Regions from separate parts of the Rhizobium sp. BIGb0125 genome, predicted to be linked through region 2. Evidence: riboswitches for the same ligand, from Rfam matches in the RefSeq annotation. Region 2 holds a riboswitch; the other holds the start of a gene.

Region 1 (3,933 bases), 260 kb from region 2:
TCTCGCGTGATGCGGTTTCAATGCGCGCCATGGCATCAACCGTTGCATCAACAACCTGCACGGAATCGACAGCTGCAATGCGGGCGTCCTGAACCAGCTTACGGGCCTCGGCCGTGCGACCGGTGGATTCGCGAACCGTCTCGGTAATCTGTTCAAGTGCTGCGGAAGTTTCCTCGAGAGCCGCCGCCTGTTGCTCCGAGCGGGTGGCAATGCCACTGGCACTGGCGCGCATCTCGCCGCTTTTACTGGACAGCATGGCCGTTTCGGTCAGCACCTGCTCAAGGGTTTCCTGGAACTTCGCCAGCGATTGGTTGAAGTCGTGGCGCAGGTGGTCGAACTCAGGAACGAAGGGGTCGTCGATTGTCAGACGAATATTGCATTCCGCCAGACGTTCAAGACCAGCGCCCACTTCCTGAAGTGCCCGTACGCGACCAGAGACATCGGTGGCAAATTTCACAACCTTGATGACCTTGCCTTCATCATTGAGGATTGGGTTGTAGGTCGCCTGAATGAAGATGGCACTGCCATCCTTGGTAATGCGCTTGAACTCGTCGGCATAAAATTCACCAGCCGCCAGACGTGGCCAGAACCCGGCATATTCATTGGAGGCAACATAGTCGGCCTCACAGAACATCTTGTGGTGGCGTCCCTTGATCTCTTCGAGGCTGTAACCCAGCGCCGAGCAGAAGTTTTCATTGGCGGTCAGGATCGTGCCATCCGGCTTGAACTCGATGACGGCCTGTGCGCGCGACAGCGCGGAAATCTTGCCCTTGCTTTCCACGCTCTCCTGCTTGGCGGCAGTAATGTCGGTGGCGATCTTCACCACCTTGACTACCTTGCCGCCGCGGATAATCGGGTTATAGCTGGCCTGGATCCAGATTTCTTCACCGCTCTTCGTCAGGCGGCGGAACTGGCGTTGCTCATACTGGCCGGAAGCGAGGCCCTTCCAGAACGTCGTGTAGTCTGCTGCGGCAGCGTCTTCTGCGCGCATGAACATTCTGTGATGACGGCCTTTGATCTCATCTAGCCGGTAACCGAGCGTCGCGCAGAAATTTTCGTTGGCGTCGAGCACCATGCCGTCGGGTGTAAAAGATATGATGGCCTGCGATCGGCTGAATGCAGACAGGATAGCCGCGGCTTCCGTGCTGAAAATGCGATCAAACCCCATAACTCCACCTGTCAAACTTGGTTAATGTCTATAACTATTCACTGGCAAATTTTAGTTAAAACTTTGATTAGATTTCCGCATTTTCAGCTCTAACGGTACAATCACCTTGTCACGCAGCGACACTGATTGCCCGATTGAAACGTCGCCCATTGACTCAAACCGTGCCGCGCCGGATAACAAAGATGGATGGTTCCTTGCCGGGTTTTCCGGCTGGATGAAAAGGGAACACGATAGGGAATTGTCCTCATTCGTGGCTGCCCCCGCAACTGTGAACGGAGAGCCTGAAAACAAAGAGCCACTGGTCTGGCGCATCGATATGAAATCATAGTGATTTTGCACTGTCGATGCGAAAAAACAGACAGACCGGGAAGGTGTTTTCAGGTTACGACCCGTGAGCCAGGAGACCTGCCATCGCGAGAGTGTCCATGCCGGCGGGGTGTCCGGAATTTGCGCGGTTTTGCGGAAATGCTTCGGCGGTTTCCTCTTTCTTCGTGTGCTTCCCCGTGGTGACGGATGTCGATTGCGGATCCGCGTGTCCATTGCATACGCTGCCGGTTCCGTTTTTGAGACTGCGTATGCATTGAGCGAGAGGGTTCACCATGTCTGTCCAAAACAACGCCGCCACGCAGGCGGTATCTGTCAAATCTGCCAGCGCAGTCCAGTCGCTTCTGGCCGTGTTCTGCGGCCTGTTCATCATCGGTTTTGTCGGCTTTTCGCATATCGAGGCCGTGCATAATGCCGCGCATGATACGCGCCATGCCAACGCCTTTCCCTGCCACTGAGGGAGAGCGACATGTCGTCTTTTCGTAATATCGTTTTTACATCCGTTCTGGTGGGGCTGATCTGCGGACTTGCCGTCAGTATCATGCAATATGTCGGCACCACACCGTTGATCCTGCATGCCGAGACATTCGAATCGGCTGGCGGTGAGGCCGGGCATAATCATGACGCAGCACCGGCAACCGGTGAAGCGGCTGCGCCTGCTGGCCACGCTCATGACGAAGAAGCCTGGGGACCGGCGGATGGTTTTGAGCGGAATGCCTACACGGCTGCTGCCAATATTCTGACGGCAATCGGTTATGCACTGGTTCTGACCGGCCTCATCTCACTGCGGGGCAGCAATATTGGCTGGCGTGAAGGTCTGTTCTGGGGGCTTGGCGGCTTTGCGGCCGTGGCTCTGGCGCCGATGGTCGGTCTGCCGCCTGAATTGCCGGGAAGCCCGGCTGGTGAACTGGCCGCGCGTCAGGCCTGGTGGATTGGCACTGCGGTAGCAACAGCAGGTGGTTTAGCGCTTTTGGCTTTCCGTCGTGAGCCATGGGCTGCGGTTCTCGCCATCGTGCTGATTGCTGCGCCGCATGTCATTGGTGCGCCGTTGCCGCCAGAAGGCGAACATGCTTTGGCACCACTGCCACTGGAGCGCCGTTTCATCATCCTTGCCACACTCACTAGCTTTGTCTTCTGGGTGTTGCTGGGTGCTTTGAGCGGCACGTTCCTCAAGCGCTTTGAAGCGGCCAAGTGAACAACGGTTCTGCCGAATGGAGCGTGGCGCTTGATGCGCTGCGCTTTTCTGTTCCCGGGCATGGCGCGCCTTGCGCCGTGCACCGCCTTGCTTTCAAGGCACTGCTTGGTGCATCACCGGATAGCGAGGCCTGCCTTGCCTGTTTTACCGAGCATCAGGCTGCGTTTGAAGCTGCCGCCCTCGACAAGATCAAGCGACAAAACCTACCAATCGACAAAAGCCTTCATCTGAACAGTCGGGATATTCGTCGCGCATTGGGTAACGATATCGCGTCGGGTCCACAGCGTGTTTGCCGGGTTCTCGACCGCGATGTTGCCAGCTGAGTTATCTCAGCGGTGCTCGGCTGCAAACGCCTTGATTTCTGATTCTGCTTCCTGTCCCCACAGGTCAAGCGCCTTGAGGATCTCGGTGGTAAAACTGACCGGCGCGGTTCCCGCTGCCGTGATAACGCCTTGGTCGCGCACCGCCTGTGGCTGGTCGCGATAATAATCTGCACCCGAATAGGCTGGATAGGCGCGGTGTGAGGCAAGTGAGTTGCCGGTATGGGCAACGTCATTCAAAATGCCGGTGCCGGCCAGCATGCTGGCGGCCGCGCAAATGCCGGCGACCACACGTCCCTCCCGCCGGAACCGCTGCACCATCTCGGTAAAGTCCGGCGCGCCGCCACGCTCCCAACTCAGTCCGCCTGGAACAATCAGTGCATCGATCGAGGCCGGATCAAGTGCACCATAGGCCACATCGGGCATGACTTTCAGGCCACCCATTGACGTTACGGGCGAACCATCCGGTGACGCAATGATGATCTCGGCACCCAGATAGCTGCGCGCCACCGCACTGAACAGGGCGCTTTCCCAATCGGCGAACTCGGGCGTCAATGCAATTGCAATACGGGTCATTGTCTTTGTCCTTGCTGACAGCAATCCAACGTTACGCAATAGCCTGCATGTAGCGCATGCCGGTGACCGGACGCGGTGTGAAGTCCATGTTTTCGTAGAAACGATGTGCAGCAACATTACCGGTGGCGGCACTGACAGAAAGGTAGTCGCAGCCGCAACGCTTTGCGACATCGCGTGCACGCGATACCAGATGCTGGCCAGTACCGTGACCGCGGTGACCGTCGCGGACGTAGAGGTGGTGCAGTTCCATGCCGCGCCGCGCTTCCTGCGCTCTGTAGAGCGGAACGAGAATGGCGTAGCCGATCAACTCATCACCAGCTTCGGCAACAAGTGCGGTAATCCATGGGATA
Region 2 (3,933 bases):
TCGTTGCCTTTGGCGACCGATGGCACGGATGAGATGTGGCTCATCTGCGAGACGGCAGTCAAAGCCCGGATTGCAGTTTCGATCGTCGTGCCGAAATCCGCCGAATCCATCGCCGCTGCGATATTCAGCGAACCGAGATTGCAGGAGATATCCTTCCCCATATGGCTGTAGGAAAGGTCATCATTAAAGATGCTAGCGTCACTGACCTGCAGAATTTCGGAGCACAGATTGCTCATGGTGATACGACCGGCAATAGGGTTTTCCCGGTTCACCGTATCCTCAAACATGATGTAAGGATAACCGCTCTCGAACTGGATTTCCGCAATGATCTGGAAGAACTCGCGGGCCTTGATCTTCTTTTTACGAATGCGGCTGTCGGCAACCATTTCCCGGTATTTTTCGGTGACCGAAATCTCGGTAAACGGCACGCCGTAAACCCGCTCCACATCATAAGGCGAGAACAGGTACATATCCTCGTTGTTCTTCGCCAGTTCAAAGGTGATGTCGGGAACGACTACGCCGAGCGACAGGGTTTTGATGCGGATTTTTTCATCGGCATTTTCGCGCTTGGTGTCCAGGAACCGCATGATGTCAGGGTGGTGCGCATGCAGATATACGGCCCCTGCCCCTTGGCGTGCGCCGAGCTGGTTGGCATAGGAAAATGCATCTTCCAGCAACTTCATCACCGGAATGACGCCGGATGACTGGTTTTCTATATTTTTGATCGGCGCGCCCATTTCGCGGACATTGGTCAGCGAGAGCGCCACACCACCACCGCGCTTTGAAAGCTGCAGGGCAGAATTGATGGAACGGCCAATGCTTTCCATGTTGTCTTCAATGCGCAGCAGGAAGCACGAGACCAGTTCGCCGCGCTGTTTTTTGCCGGCATTGAGAAATGTGGGCGTCGCTGGCTGGAAACGACCGGAAATGACCTCATCCATCAGATTGCGGGCCAACACTTCATCACCGCGCGCAAGCGTCAGAGCAACCATGCATATACGGTCTTCGTAGCGCTCGAGATAACGCTTGCCGTCAAAGGTTTTCAGCGTGTAGCTGGTGTAATATTTGAACGCGCCTAGGAAGGTCGGGAAGCGGAATTTACGCGCATAGGCTTCGTCGAAAAGATCACGCACGAAATTGAAGGAATACTGGTCCAGAACCTCCTGTTCGTAATAGCCTTCCAGGACCAGATAATCGAGCTTTTCCCGCAAGTTATGGAAAAAGACCGTGTTCTGGTTGACGTGCTGCAGAAAATACTGCCGTGCCGCCAGCTTGTCCTTGTCGAGCTGGATTTTTCCATCCTCATCATAGAGGTTCAGCATCGCGTTCAGCGCGTGATAATCCAGCGCCGTTTCACCCGCCTTTAGTGGGCGTTCGAGTGTTGTGACGTCCAAAATCGTTCCAATCCATATTTGGCTTTCGCAACATCTTCCCCGGTACCCAAGAGCTCGAATTTGTAGAGAAAGGGCACTTCGCATTTGCGGGATATGATGTCACCGGCAAGGCAGTAGGCCTCGCCGAAATTGGTGTTTCCAGCGGCGATAACACCGCGAATGAAGCTTCGATTTTCCGTAGAGTTCAAAAACTGGATAACCGGTTTCGGCACCGCACCTTTTGCGCCGCCGCCACCATAGGTCGGCACGACAAGCACATAAGGCTCTGTCACCAGCGGCGGGACCTGATCTGCCGCAACTGGTAGGCGCAGCGCCCGAAACCCCAGCTTTTCAACGAAGCGACGGGTGTTTTCCGATGTCGATGAATAATAAACGATCAGCCCCATGCCGATCGTCCGTCACGACAGCGTGCTGATCATATCCGGCCTGAAACCGGCCCAATGGGTGTCACCCGCCACAACAACCGGCACCTGACGGTAACCGAGATTCTGCACATGCATCAGCGCCTGATCATCAACGGAAACATCGATGACATTGTACGCAATACCCTGTCGCTCGAGAGCGCGTGTCGTGGCCGTGCACTGTACGCATGCAGGTTTGCTGTAGACGGTGATATTCATGACGTTCCTCGTTGGTCGATAAAATTGGGCAAGCGGATGCATTCGGTTACGTCTTGGGGACAAAACCGTTGGTTCTTAAAATTCTCGGGGGTCTGAAATCACATCAGATTAAATACCGCGCGCGCATCATGACGAACGGAACACATATTTCATACAGCATGCTTTCACCCCGAAGCTTTGGCAGGGGTCAAATGTGCGCATGCCAAGCTATGCCTGGGATAACACGCACCCTTCGGACACCCCGCCCGTGGATTGTCTTGTTCGAGGCAGGTCTCCTGGCTCGCGGGTCACGGCATCATACCTAGTCTTCCCAAAGCACACATGCTTCAGTGACGGAATTAAGTAGACGCTATCCGCTTACAGTTGCGGGGGCAGCTATGGCATCGCCTTACTACGCTGGCTCACCATATTCCCATCTTAGCTTCCTATGTCTTGCGACCGGAAGAACCTAGAACGCTACATATAGTAGTTATTGCGCGCGATTCGTCAATCAACCACAAGCCCGAAAACTGCTTTCCTCACAACAGAATGCATTCGTTTGATGGAGAGCGTGTGACGGAACGTTTGTCGGCCTGCATTGCGTGCCTTTCCCCCATGCTGCACCGACCCAGCCTCACGACCGAGATATCCTGTAAAAAGCGTGCGACAAGGTAACTTCACTTGAAAATCACCGCAATATTGGGATGCTGCCTGCCAACAGTGCTAAGCACGTGATTCGAAATTGAAATTTCGCATAATTTAAAAGGTGGACGTCATGGTTTCCCATCAGGAAAAATCCGAGATTTATTGGAAAAACACCAGCAATTCACATCTGGCTGCACCGGAATATTACGAGAAAAAGAAAAAGATTCTCGAGGTTATTATTTCACATATTCCAGCCGCACATTCGACTTTGGATATCGGATGCGGCAACGGCGAATATACCGCAATGTTTTTGCCGAAATCTGAGAAGATCGTCGGCTACGATATCTCGCCCGGCCTGCTGGATGTTGCCAGACAAAATTTCGCGCACGAACCCAAAATGACCTTTCACTGTGCAACGGTGGACGAAATTTCTCCAGACCAGGAAAAGTTCAACACCATCCTGTGCATGGGCGTAACGAGCTGCATCATTGACGATGAGAAATTTAATGCTCTCGTCAAGAAAATGGTCCATCTGGCGTCCAACAACGCATTCATCATCATGGGTGACTCACTGTCTCACCACAATACTCTGTCTCTCGAAGACCAGTCCGGTTACGTGGCCAAGTACAGAGACCTGCATCTTTACCAAAACACCTTCATCAGCGAGGGTTTGCGGCTCGTCAGCGATATCAAGGTGATGGACGGCTACGGCGGCAAGACGACCAACAATCTGATGTTGTTCTGGAAGAAATAAGCGTGACAGCGCTGCTCGAAATCGCCGCCTCATCTCAAACATAAAAAGCCTCCCGTACGTCAGAATGCGGGAGGCTTCTCATTTGGACGTAATCAGAAGCGTCGCGACCGGTAGGGTGCAGAACGTTCTTTTTTGCGACATTAAGCTTCGGCTTGACCTCATCTGTCGCATTTTCAGTCGCGCCAAAGTGATTGCCTGAACGACAAGCAGATGCAGTTAGAATGTTGAGATAAAATCGCGTTTAAGCGAATCAATGTGCTGCTTTAGGCGTAGTGCGCCACAAGTCGCGTTTCAAAGCCGGTGATTTCGATCTGAACACACAAACCGGGCGCACCGGACGCAAATTTGCGAAAACTCCAGAAAGCGGTCACATGGTGAGAAACCATAGCAGACAGGGCAACCGGGGCTTTTTACATCCCTAGCGTCTTACAACTGTCTGAATTTATGTGGAAAAATGGTACGGTTGAGTGGAGTTGAACCACCGACCTCAGGTGCCACAAACCTGCGCTCTAACCAACTGAGCTACAACCGCACACGACCG

What was found. Region 2 has a riboswitch for cobalamin ahead of nrdH (glutaredoxin-like protein NrdH). Riboswitches for the same ligand answer to the same signal wherever they lie in the genome.
Region 1: linked by a shared signal. The riboswitch ahead of M2418_RS06840 (CbtB-domain containing protein) and the one ahead of nrdH (glutaredoxin-like protein NrdH) in region 2 are both predicted to bind cobalamin.

What each region holds. Positions count from the first base shown of each region.
Region 1 is NZ_JANUDV010000002.1:584,555-588,487, reverse strand. It holds gene M2418_RS06845 (PAS domain-containing methyl-accepting chemotaxis protein) at 1-1,168, opposite strand, end outside; cobalamin riboswitch at 1,339-1,596, shown strand; gene M2418_RS06840 (CbtB-domain containing protein) at 1,768-1,950, shown strand; gene M2418_RS06835 (CbtA family protein) at 1,962-2,687, shown strand; gene M2418_RS06830 (hypothetical protein) at 2,684-3,010, shown strand; gene M2418_RS06825 (type 1 glutamine amidotransferase family protein) at 3,017-3,583, opposite strand; gene M2418_RS06820 (GNAT family N-acetyltransferase) at 3,615-3,933, opposite strand, start outside.
Region 2 is NZ_JANUDV010000002.1:843,105-847,037, forward strand. It holds gene nrdE (class 1b ribonucleoside-diphosphate reductase subunit alpha) at 1-1,394, opposite strand, end outside; gene nrdI (class Ib ribonucleoside-diphosphate reductase assembly flavoprotein NrdI) at 1,364-1,780, opposite strand; gene nrdH (glutaredoxin-like protein NrdH) at 1,793-2,014, opposite strand; cobalamin riboswitch at 2,262-2,481, opposite strand; gene M2418_RS08075 (bifunctional 2-polyprenyl-6-hydroxyphenol methylase/3-demethylubiquinol 3-O-methyltransferase UbiG) at 2,769-3,392, shown strand; tRNA gene M2418_RS08080 (tRNA-His) at 3,848-3,924, opposite strand.